3 regions of the Chryseobacterium sp. NFX27 genome follow, and region 1 is predicted to be linked to each of the others. Evidence: riboswitches for the same ligand, from Rfam matches in the RefSeq annotation. Region 1 holds a riboswitch; each other region holds the start of a gene.
The links. Region 1 has a riboswitch for S-adenosylmethionine ahead of J4Q03_RS08355 (SusC/RagA family TonB-linked outer membrane protein). Riboswitches for the same ligand answer to the same signal wherever they lie in the genome.
Positions count from the first base shown of each region.

Region 2: it holds a riboswitch for S-adenosylmethionine, as region 1 does, so the genes downstream of both, J4Q03_RS10070 (TonB-dependent receptor plug domain-containing protein) here and J4Q03_RS08355 (SusC/RagA family TonB-linked outer membrane protein) in region 1, are expected to answer to the same signal.
Region 3: it holds a riboswitch for S-adenosylmethionine, as region 1 does, so the genes downstream of both, J4Q03_RS12845 (alpha/beta fold hydrolase) here and J4Q03_RS08355 (SusC/RagA family TonB-linked outer membrane protein) in region 1, are expected to answer to the same signal.

Region 1 covers NZ_JAGEKK010000006.1:39,831-45,365, reverse strand. Annotated here, with positions in the region: gene fabD (ACP S-malonyltransferase) at 1-234, shown strand, start outside; gene J4Q03_RS08370 (GYDIA family GHMP kinase) at 245-1,150, shown strand; gene pckA (phosphoenolpyruvate carboxykinase (ATP)) at 1,278-2,894, shown strand; gene J4Q03_RS08360 (type II 3-dehydroquinate dehydratase) at 3,062-3,469, opposite strand; SAM riboswitch class I at 3,704-3,801, shown strand; gene J4Q03_RS08355 (SusC/RagA family TonB-linked outer membrane protein) at 3,885-5,535, shown strand, end outside.
Region 2 covers NZ_JAGEKK010000007.1:175,369-180,903, forward strand. Annotated here, with positions in the region: gene J4Q03_RS10065 (APC family permease) at 1-1,168, opposite strand, end outside; gene J4Q03_RS10070 (TonB-dependent receptor plug domain-containing protein) at 1,176-3,596, opposite strand; SAM riboswitch class I at 3,694-3,802, opposite strand; gene J4Q03_RS10075 (alpha-amylase family glycosyl hydrolase) at 3,905-5,535, opposite strand, start outside.
Region 3 covers NZ_JAGEKK010000010.1:52,335-57,869, forward strand. Annotated here, with positions in the region: gene J4Q03_RS12840 (ACT domain-containing protein) at 1-1,443, opposite strand, end outside; gene J4Q03_RS12845 (alpha/beta fold hydrolase) at 1,445-2,383, opposite strand; SAM riboswitch class I at 2,445-2,551, opposite strand; gene J4Q03_RS12850 (MGH1-like glycoside hydrolase domain-containing protein) at 2,739-5,354, shown strand.

The DNA.
Region 1 (5,535 bases):
AGAAAAGCAACTATTCCGGTATACCAGAATATCACCACTACAGCCGTGACCAATCCTGAAGAGATCAAACAAAATCTGATCGCTCAGCTTACAGGTCCTGTAAAATGGACACAGTCTGTTCAGAATATGATCAAAGACGGTGCCTCTAATTTTGTAGAAGTGGGTCCTGGAAAAACCCTTCAGGGACTGATCAAGAAAATTGACGGTTCTGTAGATGTTGCTTCTGCAATCTAATTAAAAGAATATGAGCGAAATATTTTCACCGGGAAAGCTTATGCTTACTTCAGAATATTTCGCGATAGACGGAGCTCTTGTCCTGGCGGTACCTACCAAGCTTGGACAAGAGTTTTTTTTTGATGAAAAAGAGGATGAAAGATCCCTGGTTTTCTGGGAAGCCCATCATCAGAACAAATTGTGGCTAAAGGCTGTCATTGATTATAAAAGCTGGCAGATCCTCGAAACCAATATTCCCTCAAGCGCTGCATTTATTCTAAATACTTTAAAAAATGTTCAGCAGCTTTCTAAATTCAAATTCAAGAATAATTATACTTACCATCTGAAGACCAATCTTCAGTTTCCTGCTGATTACGGACTTGGGAGCAGTTCTACTTTAATGACAAATCTTGCAGAATGGGCGGATATTGATCCTTTCCATCTCAACAGCATAAGTCTGGGCGGAAGCGGTTATGATATTGCGGTTGCCAAGGAGAAATCTGCCGTTCTTTTCAGAAGTAAACCCCAAATCAGTTATGAGAAAGCAGACTTTAACCCACCGTTCAAAAATGAGCTGATTTTTATTCATTTAAATCAGAAGCAGGACAGCCGGGAAGGAATCAGTTTTTACAAGTCGAAACCAAAGTCTCAAATCCTTATTGATGAATTTTCGGATATCACAAAGAAAGTTTTGTTATGCAGGGAATTGGAAAATTTTTCTCAACTGATGATGATTCATGAGCAGAAAATATCAAAATTCCTTGAAATACCCACAGTTAAAGACAGGTTTTTCTCAGACTGTCCCGTTTTTGTCAAAAGTTTGGGAGCCTGGGGTGGAGATTTTGTGATGAGTGCCAAATTTCACGGCTATAAGGACTATTTTTGGGGAAAAGGTTTCAAGACTGTTTTTGAATGGTCTGATATAATTAATTTATAATCAGTAATTTACAATCCCGTTTTTTTATTTGTCATTCTGACTTATATCATTATATTTAAACCACCTTTAACAAATAATTAATATTAATTTTGTTGAGCCCAATAAAGAAATAGAAAATATAAGTAAAATGAAACACGCTAAAATCATCCAGGATTTAGAAAAATTAGGGATTAAAGGAAATTATGAAGTCGTCTATAACCCATCTTACGAAGAGTTATATCAGGCGGAGATAGCTCCTGAAAATCAAGGCTTTGAGAAAGCTGAGCTTACGGAATCTGGTGCAGTATCAGTAAAAACCGGAATTTTCACGGGTCGTTCACCTAAAGACAGATATATAGTTCAGGATGATGTTACGAGAGACACAATTTTCTGGGATGGGAAAGTAAACCTTCCTACTACAGCAGAAAATTTTGATTCTTGTAAAGGATTAGTGCTGAACCAGCTTTCTGAAGCTAAAAAAATCTATGTTGTTGATGCTTTTTGTGGTACCAATACAGATACCAGATTAAAAGTAAGGTTTATTGTAGAAGTAGCGTGGCAGGCGCATTTCGTTACTAATATGTTTATCCGTCCGTCTCACTATGAGCTTGAAAACTTCGGAGAGCCTGATTTCACTGTGATCAATGGTTCTAAAACAACCAATCCAAACTGGGAAGCTCAGGGACTGAATTCTGAAAACTTCATTATGTTTAATCTTACTGAAAAACTACAGATCATCGGAGGTACATGGTACGGAGGTGAAATGAAGAAAGGTATGTTTGCCATGATGAACTATTACCTTCCATTGAAAGGAATGGCTTCTATGCACTGTTCAGCCAACGTAGGTGAAGAGGGCGATGTAGCTCTTTTCTTCGGTCTTTCCGGAACTGGAAAAACAACTTTATCTGCAGATCCTAAGAGATTCCTGATCGGTGACGATGAGCACGGTTGGGATAATAATGGTGTATTCAACTATGAAGGAGGATGTTATGCTAAAGTGATTGACCTTTCGGCAGAAAAAGAGCCGGATATCTTCAGAGCGATCAAAAGAGATGCGCTTCTTGAAAATGTAGTGGTAAATAATGGAATTGCTGATTATACTGACGGTTCTATCACTGAAAATACAAGAGTATCTTACCCAATTTACCATATCAATAAGATTGTTCTTCCTTCTAAAGCAGGACATGCTAAGAAGATTGTTTATCTTTCTGCTGATGCATTCGGGGTATTGCCTCCGGTTTCTATTTTAGATGAAAACCAGGCACAATACCACTTCCTTTGTGGATATACTTCCAAATTAGCCGGTACAGAAAGAGGAATCACTGAACCGGAACCATCTTTCTCTCCTGCATTCGGAGAGGCATTTCTTACCCTTCACCCGACAATGTATTCTAAAACACTGATCGGTAAAATGAAAGAGCATGGGGCGAAAGCTTATTTAGTAAATACCGGATGGAACGGAACGGGAAAAAGAATTTCTCTGAAAGATACGAGAGCAATTATTGATGCAATCATTGACGGTTCTATTGAAAACGCTCCTAAAACTCACATTCCAATCATGAACCTTGAAATTCCTACACAGCTTCCGAATGTTTCCGAAGGAATCTTAGATCCGAGAGAAACCTACAGCAGTGCTTCAGAATGGGAAGAAAAAGCAAGAGATCTTGCTGCAAGATATATTAAAAACTTTGAGCAGTACTGCGGTACTGAAGAAGGGAAGAAATTAGTTTCTTCAGGACCTCAGCTTCAGCAGCAGACTACCTAATACAACAAAAAGCCTCATCATTGATGAGGCTTTTTTTATATTTTAAATGTCGCAACTTCTCAGAATGATAATCATTGCCAATATGTTTTAAAACGAAACATTTAGTATTGGTATGTCATGCTGAGCGGAGTCGAAGCATTTTAGAACATTATAATATGGATTAGTTATCATTTCAAACTTATAATCGCCAATCTGTACCCATCCATTCCAAAGCCTGATAATACCGCATCTGTATTGGCGGCCGTTACAGATTTCTGACGGAATTCTTCTCTTTTATAAATGTTACTGATATGAACTTCGATTTTCGGCTTACGTATATTCTTTAAACAGTCTGCAATAGCATATGAATAGTGGGTATATGCTCCAGGATTGATTACCAAAGCATCAAAATCATCTTCCTGAAGACGGTTTATAATCTCCCCTTCAATATTGGACTGGTAATAAACCAGTTCATGAGTAATAAATTCAGATTTTAGTTTTTCCAGACAGGTTTCCATAGATATACTTCCGTAGATCTCAGGTTCTCTTGTGCCTAAAAGATTCAGGTTGGGACCGTTAATAATTAAAACTTTCATTCTATAAATTTAAATAGTTTAGTTCTATTTTCGAACTTTTTTTTTCAGTTTTGGCTAATTACATTATATGTAATGATATTTATCATGTTTGGTTATTTCGTAATTGTGTAATTGTTTGATGCATGGGGTTTTAATTAATTTTTAAGTTAATTTTTGAAAATATTTCATAATAAATTTTAAAGTCTACTTGTTTTGTAGACTAATTGTTTTTAGATTTGCACTCATATTTCGATCGGCTTATAAAGAAAGATGGAGGGAACTGACCCTGTGAAATCTTAACAACCTGCCTCTGTGCAAGGTGTTACATTCAGCCTTTAAAGGAAAAATAAGCATTTGGTTAATCGTATTTATCGATGCCCTTTGCTGACTTTTCTGCAAAGGGTTAATTTTTAATATATGATAAATAAAATTGATTATGATTAGTAGAAATTTAATTAACTCTAAAATTTGGATTCCCCCGGTTGCTGTATTTTTCTTAGGAATTATCAGTACAAATGCACAGGAAGTAAAACCGAAAAAAGATACGATCAACGAAAAGGAAATCGATGAAGTGGTTGTAATTGCTTATGGTAAGGCAAAAAGGACAAGTTATACCGGTTCAGTAGCCACCATTTCCAGTGATAAAATCAATAACAGGCCCGTTACCAATATTACAAAAGCTCTGGAAGGGCAGGTTCCTGGAGTTCAGGCGGTAAGCGCTTCCGGACAGCCTGGTTCAACGGCTTCCGTAAGAATAAGGGGAGTGGGGTCTATCAGTGCTTCCAGTGATCCTCTTTATGTGGTAGACGGGATTCCGTTTGACGGGAATATCAACTCCATCAGTCCGAATGATATAGAATCCATCAGTGTTCTGAAAGATGCTACAGCCAGCTCATTATACGGTTCAAGAGGAGCTAACGGGATTATTATCATTACAACGAAATCCGGTAAAAAAGGAGAATCGAGAGTAAATTTTAACATCAGTCAGGGATTTTCCAGCAGAGCCGTAAAAGATTATAAACAGGTAAGTACCGATGAATATTTCCAGCTGTATTGGGAAGCGTTGAGAAACGGATACAAATCCGGACAGATATCTTCTGAACAGGCCGGACAAATGGCAAGCAATAATCTGGTGAATGCTCTGGGAATAAATCCTTATGGAACCGGATTCCCAAATCCTGTAGGAACAGACGGAAAGCTTCTGCCGGGAGCAAAAGCTTTATGGAATGATGACTGGCGGGATATTCTTCAAAGGACAGCCTCCAGAAGTCAGGTTGATTTTGATATCAGCGGAGGCAGCGAAAAAAGCAATTATTTCTTTTCATTAGGGTATCTTGATGATAAGGGAATTGCCATAGAGTCTGGTTTTCAAAAATTTGCGACCAGGTTGAAGATCAACTCCGAGGTTAAGAAATGGCTGAATGCAGGTGTGAATTTAAGTTATACCAACAGTATCCAGAATGCACCGCCATCTTCAGATTCAAGAGCCGATAATATCATTAATGCAGCCAGGGTAATTCCGTCATTTTATCCATATTATGAAAGAAATGCGGACGGAAGTTATGTTCTGAATGCAGAGGGAAATAGAGTTTATGATTTTGGAAAATACAGGCCTACAAGTGCATTGCAGAATCAAAATGCTGCGGCAACGCTTCCTTTAGACAAGAATGAAAATAAAGAAGACAACTTCTCGGGAAAAGGATTTTTAGATTTTACTTTCCTACCGGAATTAAAATTTAAAACCAGCTTTTCAGTTGATCTTTTGAATTATAACGGTCATTACTATTCCAATCCGCTTGTTGGAGAAGGAAGTGAGATTGGCGGTTCTGTAACGAGATCAAACAGCAGGACGCTTTCCTATACAACCAGTAATATTCTGACTTTTGACAAGAAATTCGGAAAACATCATCTGAATGTTTTAGCAGGGCAGGAATTTTATAAATATGATTACCAGACGATATCCGGTTCCAGAAGCCAGTTTTCTCTTCCTTACTATTACGAGCCTGATGCAGCTGCATTGTTAGGAAGCTTCAGTGGAAACAGCGACAAATTTTCTTTGTTGAGTTTCCTGGGTAGAGCGGAATATG
Region 2 (5,535 bases), on a different contig from region 1:
GCAGAAAGACTGCCGGGAAAATGTAAAAAATATTGGATTTAAATATCTTCCGCTGATCTTTTTTAAGAAAGAAAACAGTTGAAATGGAAAGACTGGCAAACAGCTGAAGAATAAAAGCCGTATATACAAAGATCTCTTTAAAGCTTCCTGTCAGGATGATCACTGAAGCTATCACAGCATGTACAAAGATCGCTCTTACCGGAATTCCTTTTTTGTTATTGACAGCAAGTGATCTCCACAAATGATTTTCTTTTGCAAAAGCCTGTGTAAGCCTTGAGCCTACCCACAAATAGCCACTGATCGTAGCAATAAGCTGTAAGGCAATAAAAACATTGACGATTTTTCCAAAACCGGTGCCCAACATATTCCCTGCAGCTTCTCCCATCACATCTTCTTTTCCGGCCAATTGGTTTACGGGCGCATGTTTCAGCATGATAAAATTGACGAGCAGATAACTTACTGTGACAAAAACAGTTCCCACAATTAAAGCTTTAGGAAGGTTTCTCTGAACGTCCTTTATTTCTCCTGCAATATAAGATGCAGAATTCCAGCCGGTATAGGAATAGGTGACAAACACCAGCGATGTTGCAAAAGCCGGGAGCATGATCTCATTCTGCCAGCTGTCAGTAAATTTCAGACTGTTTCCTGCCTCAGATCCTGAAAGCACAACGCCAAGAATCACCAGAACAATAATAAAAGCAATTTTGATAAAGGTGAAAAAATTATGAAACCTGCTTGATGTTTTGAGACTGAACGATAAGCTCGCTGCTACAAGAAAGATGAAGCCTATGGCAAAACCGTTTCCAAAAGTATAGTTAAACGCTGACAGGTATTTTGACATTGCCAGTGCCGCCAGAGCCACAGGAGCCGAAAACCCAATAATCAGAGAGATCCAGCTTACCAGATAACCAAATATCGGATGATAGGTTTCTTTAAGGTAAATATAATCTCCCCCGTTGCCTTTAAAATGGGATCCCAGCTCGGCATAGCAAAATGCTCCGAACAGGGCGAGAATTCCGCCGATGATCCACAACAGGAAAATGCTGTAGGTATTGGTAATATCAGACAGCTGAAAGCCTAATGTGGTGAATATTCCTGTCCCAATCATATTGGAGACAACGATGGCGGCAGCCGTTTTCCAGCCGATCTGGTGTGTAGCAGTACTCATTTAGCAGTTAAAAATTAAAATTAAGTCTTCCGAAGAAATAATTCCCCAGCGTTCCCATCTGAACCGGCGCATATTTAAATACTCCATAATAGGAATTTTCATAGATCTGAAGGTCCGGAAACACATCAAAAGCATTATTGGCTCCTATGGTGAGATTTATATTTTTTGTTATATCATAGCCTACACTCACATCGGTAACCACTTTAGGAGAGAACTTCTGAACCTTTCCAAACGGATGCCCATCTCTTATGACCTGACCAAAATACGTATTTCTCACCATGAAATTGAAATTTCCAATCGCATAATTCAACCCTAATGAAGCTTTTGTCTTAGGAGAAAGGGTTTCAATGATATTAATCTGGTCCGGCCCGAAGAATTCATCCTGGGAAGGCACTAAGTTTTCGGGAAAATGGAAATCTGTGATCTTAGTTTCCGTATAATTTCCCGCCAGATTGATATTTAAATTTCCTCCACCCAGTTTCCAATCGTAGGTAATGACTACATCCACTCCTTTTGTCTCTGTATCTATGGCATTGGCAAAAAATCTTCCGCTTTCTACATTGTACTGAGCCAGTCTTGGATCTTCGATATTGCTGGTGATCACAATTCTGTCTTTTACCCTGATCCAATATCCGTCAACGGTTATAAAAAGTCTGCTGGCAGGCTTCAGAGTAAATCCAGCACTGGCATTGACCGATGTTTCCTGCTTTAACTGATCAAATCCGAGCACTCCGGCTGCGTCACTGTCGTTCCTGAAAATCCCTTTGGTGACAATTCCGGATCCTGAAGTGGAGATATCGGCATAGGAATTATTAAAATACTGCTGCTGAAGTGATGGAGCCCTGAAACCGCTTCCCACAGATGCCCGTACTGCATAATCTTTTACAAATTCATACCTCATAGCTAGTTTTCCATTCAGTGTATTTCCAAAATCTGAATAATTTTCAAATCTTCCTGCCAGATCTATATTCAGTTTTTTAGCGATATCATAAGAAACATCAGCATATACCGCTGTTGAGTGCCTGGATTTCTTTAGCGCATTGTCCGGCGAAAAGCCAATAAATGATTGTGACCCGCCATTTCCTTGCACTGTGGAACCCGGAACTGCAGGATTTCCATTGATATCATACCGGGTGTAAGAAGCTTCATCTCCCGGTTTGATCTCGTACTGCTCAAAACGGAATTCTCCTCCAAATGCTATATTAAACTGATTCAGATTTTTAGAAACATCAAGATTCACCGTATTCTGAAGAAAGCTGTGTGCTCCTGCATAAAAGCCCGTTGGAGATTTTGCTCCTAGAGATGCGTTATTCGTATGGTCTACATTATAATTGAAGGTATTGCTTCCAAATGTATTGCTAATGTCAAGCAACCAGTTATTGACATTATATTTTGCTCCAACAGCATAAGAAAAGTCGTAAACCTGTGAGTTTAAAGAGGCCTGAAACCCGTTTGGATAGATAGAGGAAACCACATTATCTTTTTCTCCGGGCAGCCTTCTGAATCCAAAGCCCTTTCCTTCTTTAATGCTGAAACCTCCGAAAGAATACAGCTTAAAGCTTTCACTTAAAGGATATTCGGAATTAAAAAACAATTGGGCCTGTCTGATCTGGGCATCTCCGATCTGAAAATTAAAGTCATTCCGGGTGAGACCTCTTTCTCTAATAATCTGGTCATCCGCAGCTCTGGCTGCGATAGGATCATTGGCAAATTCATAGGCAAAATTGTCTCCGAAAATATCCAGATCATGATTTTGGGTTCTTGTGGTCTTTCCCCTGTGGCTCAATTGCAGAGAAAGATTCACATAGCTGTCTTTTTTCCCAAGAGAAGATCCGTAATTGATTCCGGCCTGATAGGTTTCACCATCATTTCTTCCTGTAATTCCATAGGATGCCGATGCTGATGCTCCGATATCTTTTTTAAGAATAATATTGACAACTCCTGCAATGGCATCAGAACCATACTGTGCGGCGGCTCCGTCTCTCAGAACTTCTATTCTGTCTATAGCAATCACCGGAATCGTACTGAGATCTGTTCCTACAGATCCATTTCCAACGGTATTCTGATAATTGACCAATGAAGTCGTATGCCTTCTTTTTCCATTGATGAGTACCAAAACCTGATCCGGCCCCATTCCTCTTAGGGTAACAGGATCAATATGTTCTGTCCCGTCGGATGCCGACTGTCTTACAGAATTAAATGACGGGATCACATAATTCAGCAGATCCTGAACCGTCGTCTGCGGAGCAGATTTCTGCAGCTTTTCTATATTGATAACATCTACAGGAACCGGTGTTTCCAGTTTTGTTCTTTTAGCATTCCTGTTTCCTACGATAATTACATCTTCGATCTGATTTCCTTTTTCCTGCTCCTGTGCGTTCACCAAAACAGCTCCCAGGAGTATAACAGACAGGCTTAATTTTTTCATCTTTGTCCTCGTAAATTAATGATACAATAGTTCTACGGACCTCATCCGCAGACATAAAAGATTTCAAGAAATGGAATTGCTGTCAGAATATTGACTTTTCTCATCTTCCCCATACCGGGTTGGAATTAGCACCTTTACACTTTTTAGAGCCGTGCAGGTTGCTAAGGTTTCATAGGGCCAAATCCCTCCACCTTTCTTGATAAATCTACTGCAAAAGTAGACTAATATTTTTAATTGACAAAAGTAGATTTATATATTCTGTGCTGTCAATAAAAAAGAGGGACAATGTTTTATTGTCCCTCTTTTTTTTATTTAATAATCATCTTCTGAATGGCAGTACCGGTTTCAGACCGCAGGTGAACCAAATAGGTTCCCGGCGGATAATTCGTTTTCAATTCATAAGTTCCGCTTTCGGTATTTAATTGAATGGAATCCATTTTTTTACCGCTCATGTCAAAAATAACAATCTCTCCGTTTTTAGCTTTGTGATATATTAATTTTGCCACACCGTTTTTCACGGGATTATCTGCAATCTGAAGTGAGAGTTTATTGGCTGCATTCACATCAGATGCTGACAGTGCACCGGCATAATTTCCAAAAATCCTGAACTCTCCTGGCTGCAAGGTAATAGGAGCTGTTGTAGAAGCGATGTTAGAAACAGAATTATCCATCAGGTTCTGCCACTGTCCTGTGTAAGGAAAGTAAGGAACGACATTCTGAGATGCCGTGGTATAGTTCGCCAAAACTACCACATTTTTCACTCCCGTTATTGTATTGTCATACACATAAATCCTGGTAATCAATCCTTCAGGATCGTTGGTAAGGTTATTGGATTCTACAGTATATGTTTTTGATTTGAAAACCGGATAGGTATTTCTGATATTGATAATTTTGGCCCAGGTATCATACACTGCTTTTCTGTTGGCGTTGGTATCATATCCTAAAGTAAAAGCAACAGGCTTTTCATCTGTTCTGCATCCGTTACTGATCGTACCGTCTGCACATCTGTTGATACTGAATTCATATCCCAGCTCTCCAAACTGCCAGATCATTTTCGGCCCCGGAATGGTAAAGAATGTTGCTCCGAAAGTTTTCATTCTTTCCAAAGCAGTGTTCAGATTGGTAACATTGTAACTTCCATTTACTGCTCCATAAGCAAGATTTTTAAACATTAATCTTTCTTCATCATGACTTTCCCCATAACCTACAGCATGCATATTGGTAAAGCCGTGAAGGCTGTGATTCATTCTGTCATAGCTGCTGTTTTCCTTGTAACCCATTGTGTTTTGGTTATAGGGTTCAGTCTGTTTATTCCAAAGCATCACTCCTTTTCCTTCTGCAATTCTATAATTAGCCCACTGCTGTTCTTCCGCATCGGTTCCCAAATGTTCAAAAATCATATAGGAATTCGGATCGATTCCCCACTGTTTGTCAGCATAATATTTAAGAACATCTACCCTGTCCTGCTGATATGCATTGGTACAGGCTTCATCATTGGCAGAGCAGTTTTGGGTAAATCCTTTTGTAAGGTCCCAACGGAATCCATCAATTTTATATTCAGTCAGCCATTGCTGTAAAGTCCTTTCAACATAATATTTAGTTGCTGCACTTGAATGATTGAAATCATTAAACACATTATAAGAATGTTTGGGTACCTGATTGAAGTAAGGATTATTGGCAGCAATATCTCCAAAACCATCTCCATCCGGATCAATATTCCAGAGTCTTACTAATGGCGAACGCCCTGTTGCATGGTTAAAAGCAACATCCAGAATTACTGCAATTCCATTCTGGTGACACAGATCAACAAATTCCTTGAATTTTTCAGGAGTTCCGTAAGCCTTGTCCAGTGCATAATGGAAAGATGTGTTGTAACCCCACGAAAGGTTCCCTTCAAATTCCATAATAGGAAGAAGCTCAATCGCATTAATATTTAAGT
Region 3 (5,535 bases), on a different contig from region 1:
ACCATAACTTTCTGTATAGATTTCAAAAATAGAGTCTGAACCTTTCAGCTGGCCTAATGCAGAAGTGCCGGGTACAGAAACCAATTTCACATCAAGTTGTCCTTTGTCTTTCTGAAGATCACCGTGAAGATCGCCCACATAACGAAGCACATGTCCGGGCTCCTGCCCTTCTTTAATTTTCCGGTACTCTTCATCCAGTTCATCCAGCCTTGAGATAAATTCATTTTTATCTACGGACAGAAGATCTTCAGGAATTAGATTTTGGATGTTGATATCCTGGAATTCATTGATAAGATCTAATTCTCTTGCCAGGATCAGAAGTTTTCTTGCCACGTCATTTCCGGAAAGGTCCTCACGCGGATCAGGTTCTGTATATCCCTTTTCCATTGCTTCTCCGATAATGGTTGAAAATTTATCATTTCTCACCGAGAAATTATTAAAGATATAGCTTAGTGATCCTGAGAAAACTCCTTTTATTCTTGTAATATTTTCTCCTGAAAGATGCAGCAGTTTTATGGTGTCAATCAATGGGAGACCGGCTCCTACATTGGTTTCATACAGATAACGTCTGTTATTTTTACTCAACGTATATCTTAGTTTACGGTATTCTTCTATGGGAAGTGTATTGAAAATCTTATTGGATGAAACCAGGTCAAAACCGTTTTCAGCCAGTGCATGATAATTTTTCACAAAATCTTTGCTTGCTGTATTGTCTACGACGATCAGATTTTCCAACTGATTTTCTTTTGAAAAATTGATGAGCTCCTCTACATTTGACGGATGTTCTGCTGTTAAAACCTCATCATTCCAGTCTGCATTGAAGCCTTTTTTATTGAAAGCTATTTTTCTTGAATTGGCTACTGCAACTACTTTAAGATCTATCTTTTTACGTCTTCTGATTTCTTCAGACGACTGTAAAACCTGCTCTATTAATGTTTTTCCAACATTTCCGTGGCCAATGATTGCCAGATGAACTGTTTTAGGTTTTTTGAATATTTCGGATTCAATGATGTTCTTCGTTTTTTCATCCTGGGAAGAGGTAACAACAATATTGACTCTGTTTTCTCCTGCAATCTGGTTGAGAAGAAGGGGAAAAACATTGTTTCTGGCCAGCTCTGCAAGAACTTTATTGAAATCTTCCGCTACAAATCCAAGTACGGAAACATTATTGATGCTGTAAATCTGTGAAACCTTTCCTGATTTTCTCTCCGGCTCAAACTCATCGATCAGGCAGGTCACTGCTTTTTCTGCATCGGCTTCATTTACCAGAATGGATATTCCGTTTTCAATGGCCTGTTGGGAGATCACTCCAACACTGATACGCGCCAAAGTAAGCGCTTTAAAAACTCTTCCGTCGATCCCGATTTCACCCAGGAAATCTTCTCCTTCAAACTTGATGATTGATCTGTTTTTTAAAAACTTTATCTCGTTAGCATTTCTCATTCTACAAAATATTTTTTATGATAGTATTTAATTGTTCGTATTCCATTAGGAAGGCATCATGCCCGTGAATTGACTGTATTTCATGATAGAAAACTTCTTTCTTTTTCTCTTTCAGCTGTTCAAAGCACATTCGGATTTCTGAAGCGGGAAAAAATAAATCTGTATCTACAGCGATAAGGTGTATTCGGGCACCTATTTTATCTAACTGTTCTTCTTCAGTATTGATATTCATCAGCAGATGGTTCATCAATCTATAAGATCTTAAACTAAACCTTTCGTTTAATGAATTCCCGTGATAAACGAGCCAATCTTCTGACTCTAATCTCTGTTTTTCCTGATCGTATCTATTTTGAAATCTGTCATTTAATGACTGAGGTGTTCTGTAACACAGCATCGCATGAATTCTTGCTTTCTGCAGGGGCTCGTCATTTCCGTTCAGCAGAAATTTCTGAACCAGGCATTGGGCATGAAGCCAGTCGTGGGTTTTAAAATCGCAGGCAATAGGAATAAGGATTTCTGCCAACTGTGGTTGTTTGGTAAGCATTTCCCATGCAATTCCTCCTCCGAGAGAGCCTCCAATAATGGCATAAAGGTTTTTGATATGTAAAGCTTCCAGGCCTTTCAGAAATATTTCAGCAATATCTGATGGCGTGAAGTCTTCGTATTCGTCAATTAAAAAATGATCATACCCGTTTCCGGGAATATTGAAACACAGAACTGTGTATTTATTCGTATCAATAACCTGATTTTCACCAATCAGCTGTTTCCACCATCCTTTTCCTCCGGAAACATTTGAATTTCCGGTTAAGGCATGATTTACTAATATAACGGGTGCTGTATACAGGTCTTTCCCGAAGATCTGATAGGTCAACGGGATATGGTATTCCTTTTGGGAATGGGTACGATACGAAAGATTAATATAGTTTAGTTCTGTTTTCAATTCTATTATTATTTTAATACAATTGAAAATGCCACAGGAAATGGCTGAAAAGAACTTCAGTAAGTTATCTGTCCAAAATAAATTGGTAGAACGTAGCACCTTCTCTGCTTGCACAAAGGGTTGCTAAGGTTTCATAGGGTCTAATCCCTCAACCTTTCTTGATAACATTTTCAATATTTGAATGAACGCTCTGCAAAGATAAGTCTTTTCTTTTAAAATTAAAAAGAAAAAATATTTATTATTAAAAAAGTCTGTAATAATAAGCGTTTCAAGGGTATGTTAATAATTATTCAGGTGAAAGGAATTGGAATTATTTTTCAAAAAAACTAACTTCGTATTGAAAAAGTGATGAAATATGACTGTTGAGAAAGAAAGATTACAAGATGCTAAATGGAAAAACTGGGGTCCCTATGTCAGCAACCGACAATGGGGAAATGTACGTGAAGACTACAGCCCGAACGGAAATGCCTGGCATTACGCGAACCATAATAATGCAGAAAGCTACGCCTACCGATGGGGCGAAGAGGGTATCGCAGGAATCTCCGATGTGAAACAGCTTTTCTGTTTTGCATTTTCCTTCTGGAATAAAAAAGATAAAATTGTAAAAGAACGTTTTTTTGGATTAAGCAACCCCCAGGGTAACCACGGCGAGGATATCAAAGAAATTTTTTATTATTTAGATAATACACCTACCCACAGCTACATGAAGATGGTGTACAAATATCCTGTCAATGCCTTTCCTTATGATGATCTTGTTGATGAAAACGGCAGACGAAGTAAAAAGGAACCGGAATACGAAATATTTGATACCGGAATTTTTAATAATGATGAATATTTCGATATCTTCATTGAATACTGTAAAGCAGACCATAATGATATTCTTGCTAGGGTAACCATCCATAACCGAAGCAATCAGGATGCTCCCATTGTGATAGCTCCGACTGCCTGGTTCCGGAATAACTGGAAATGGGGCTACAATACCTACAAAGCCCAGATGCATGCTTCATATGACGGCTGCATTGATATTAACCATGACAGCATTTCGATCAAGAAGTTCTATTCAAGGAATCTGGCTGCGAAAAGTGCTTTCTGCGAAAATGAAACAAATACTCCCAAATTATACGGAGCCCCTTATCCCGGAAACACCTATTTTAAAGACGGGATCAATGATCATATTATTTATGGAAGCAATACGGTAAATCCTGAAAAGAGAGGGACCAAAGCATCTTTTATTATTGATGAAATGATTGGTGCGGGACAATCCAAAACTTTTGATTTCAGATTGTGCCCCGATGAAACAGACGAACCTTTCGATAAGTTCGATGAAATTTTCAGTACAAGAACAGCCGAAGCCGATGAGTTCTACAATGATATCCAGAGTGAAACAACAACCGAAGATGAAAGGAATGTTCAGCGACAGGCTTTTGCAGGACTTCTCTGGAATAAACAATTCTATCATTATAATGTGGGAAAATGGCTGAAAGGTGACCCCAACCACGAAGCTCCCAGGAATTTCAATGAGTATGTAAGAAATACGGAATGGAACCATCTTCACAATAAGGATATCATTTCTATGCCTGATAAATGGGAATATCCGTGGTATGCGACATGGGATCTGGCTTTTCACTGTGTACCTTTTTCCATTATTGACGGTGAATTTGCTAAAGGACAGCTTCTGCTTTTAACAAAGGAATGGTATATGCATCCCAATGGTCAGCTTCCTGCTTATGAATGGAACCTGAGCGACGTGAATCCACCGGTACATGCATGGTCATGCTTCCGGGTTTTCAAAATTGATGAAAAGCAGAACGGAAAACCTGATCTTTTATTTCTTGAAAAAGTTTTCCAGAAACTCCTCCTGAACTTTACATGGTGGGTGAACAGAAAGGATAAAAACGGTAAGAATATTTTTGGCGGCGGTTTCCTTGGTCTTGATAATATCGGAGCTTTCGACCGCAATATGGTGCTGAAAGACGGACAGCATCTGGAACAGGCCGACGGAACAAGCTGGATGGCGATGTATGCGCTTAACATGATGCGGATTGCCATGGAGCTTGCACAGTACTACCAGGTTTATGAAGATATGGCGATTAAGTTTTTTGAACATTATCTGTATATCGCTGAAGCCATGGAAAATCTGGGTGACGGTAAGGAAGGTTTATGGAATGAGGAGGACGGATTTTTCTATGATGTACTGCAACTCGGTAACGGAGACAGTGTTTCATTGAAGTTAAGAAGTATTGTAGGATTGATCCCAATGTTTGCCGTGGAAATTGTAGACCATAAACTATTGGAGAAAATGCCTAATTTCCAGGCAAGAATGGATTGGGTATTAAAAAACAAACCGGAACTCACGAAACTTGTTTCTCACTGGGATGAGGAAGGACAGGGAAGAAAGCATCTGATGAGCATTTTACGTAAGAACAGGCTGACAAAGGTTCTGAAAAGAATGCTTGATGAGAACGAATTTTTAAGTTCTTACGGGATCCGTGCCATGTCGAAAGTATATGAAGAAAATCCGTTTGTATTCTCTGTTCACGGGACGGAAAATGTAGTGTATTACACGCCTGCAGAAAGTGACAGCCGGATGTTCGGAGGCAACAGTAACTGGAGAGGTCCTATCTGGTTCCCGATCAATTTTCTGATCGTGGAAAGCTTACAGCGTTTTCATTTTTACTATGGCAACAGCTTAAAGGTGGAATTTCCTACCGGAAGCGGCGAGAAGAAAAACCTGGATGAAGTGGCACAGAATATCAGCAAAAGATTATGTTCACTATTCTTAAAGGATGAAGACGGGCAGAGACCTTTTAACGGAGGCAATGCCAAGTTTAATTATGATGAACATTTCAAAGATTATATTACATTCTTTGAATATTTCCACGGAGACAACGGCCGCGGTGTAGGAGCCTCTCATCAGACCGGATGGACGGCAACGGTTGCCAAGCTTATGAAACCAAGAATGACTATATAATTCAAAGCCTCTTTTTTAAGGGGCTTTTTCAATTCTTTTAGTTATCAATTAATTGATGAGCGGGGATTCTTAATAATTTTAATTATATTTATCTCCACAAAAACACAAATGAAAGCAAAATTCCCTTTTACTTTCCTAATACTCTTATTAGGGAAACTGAACCAGAATACTCTGTTTCTCT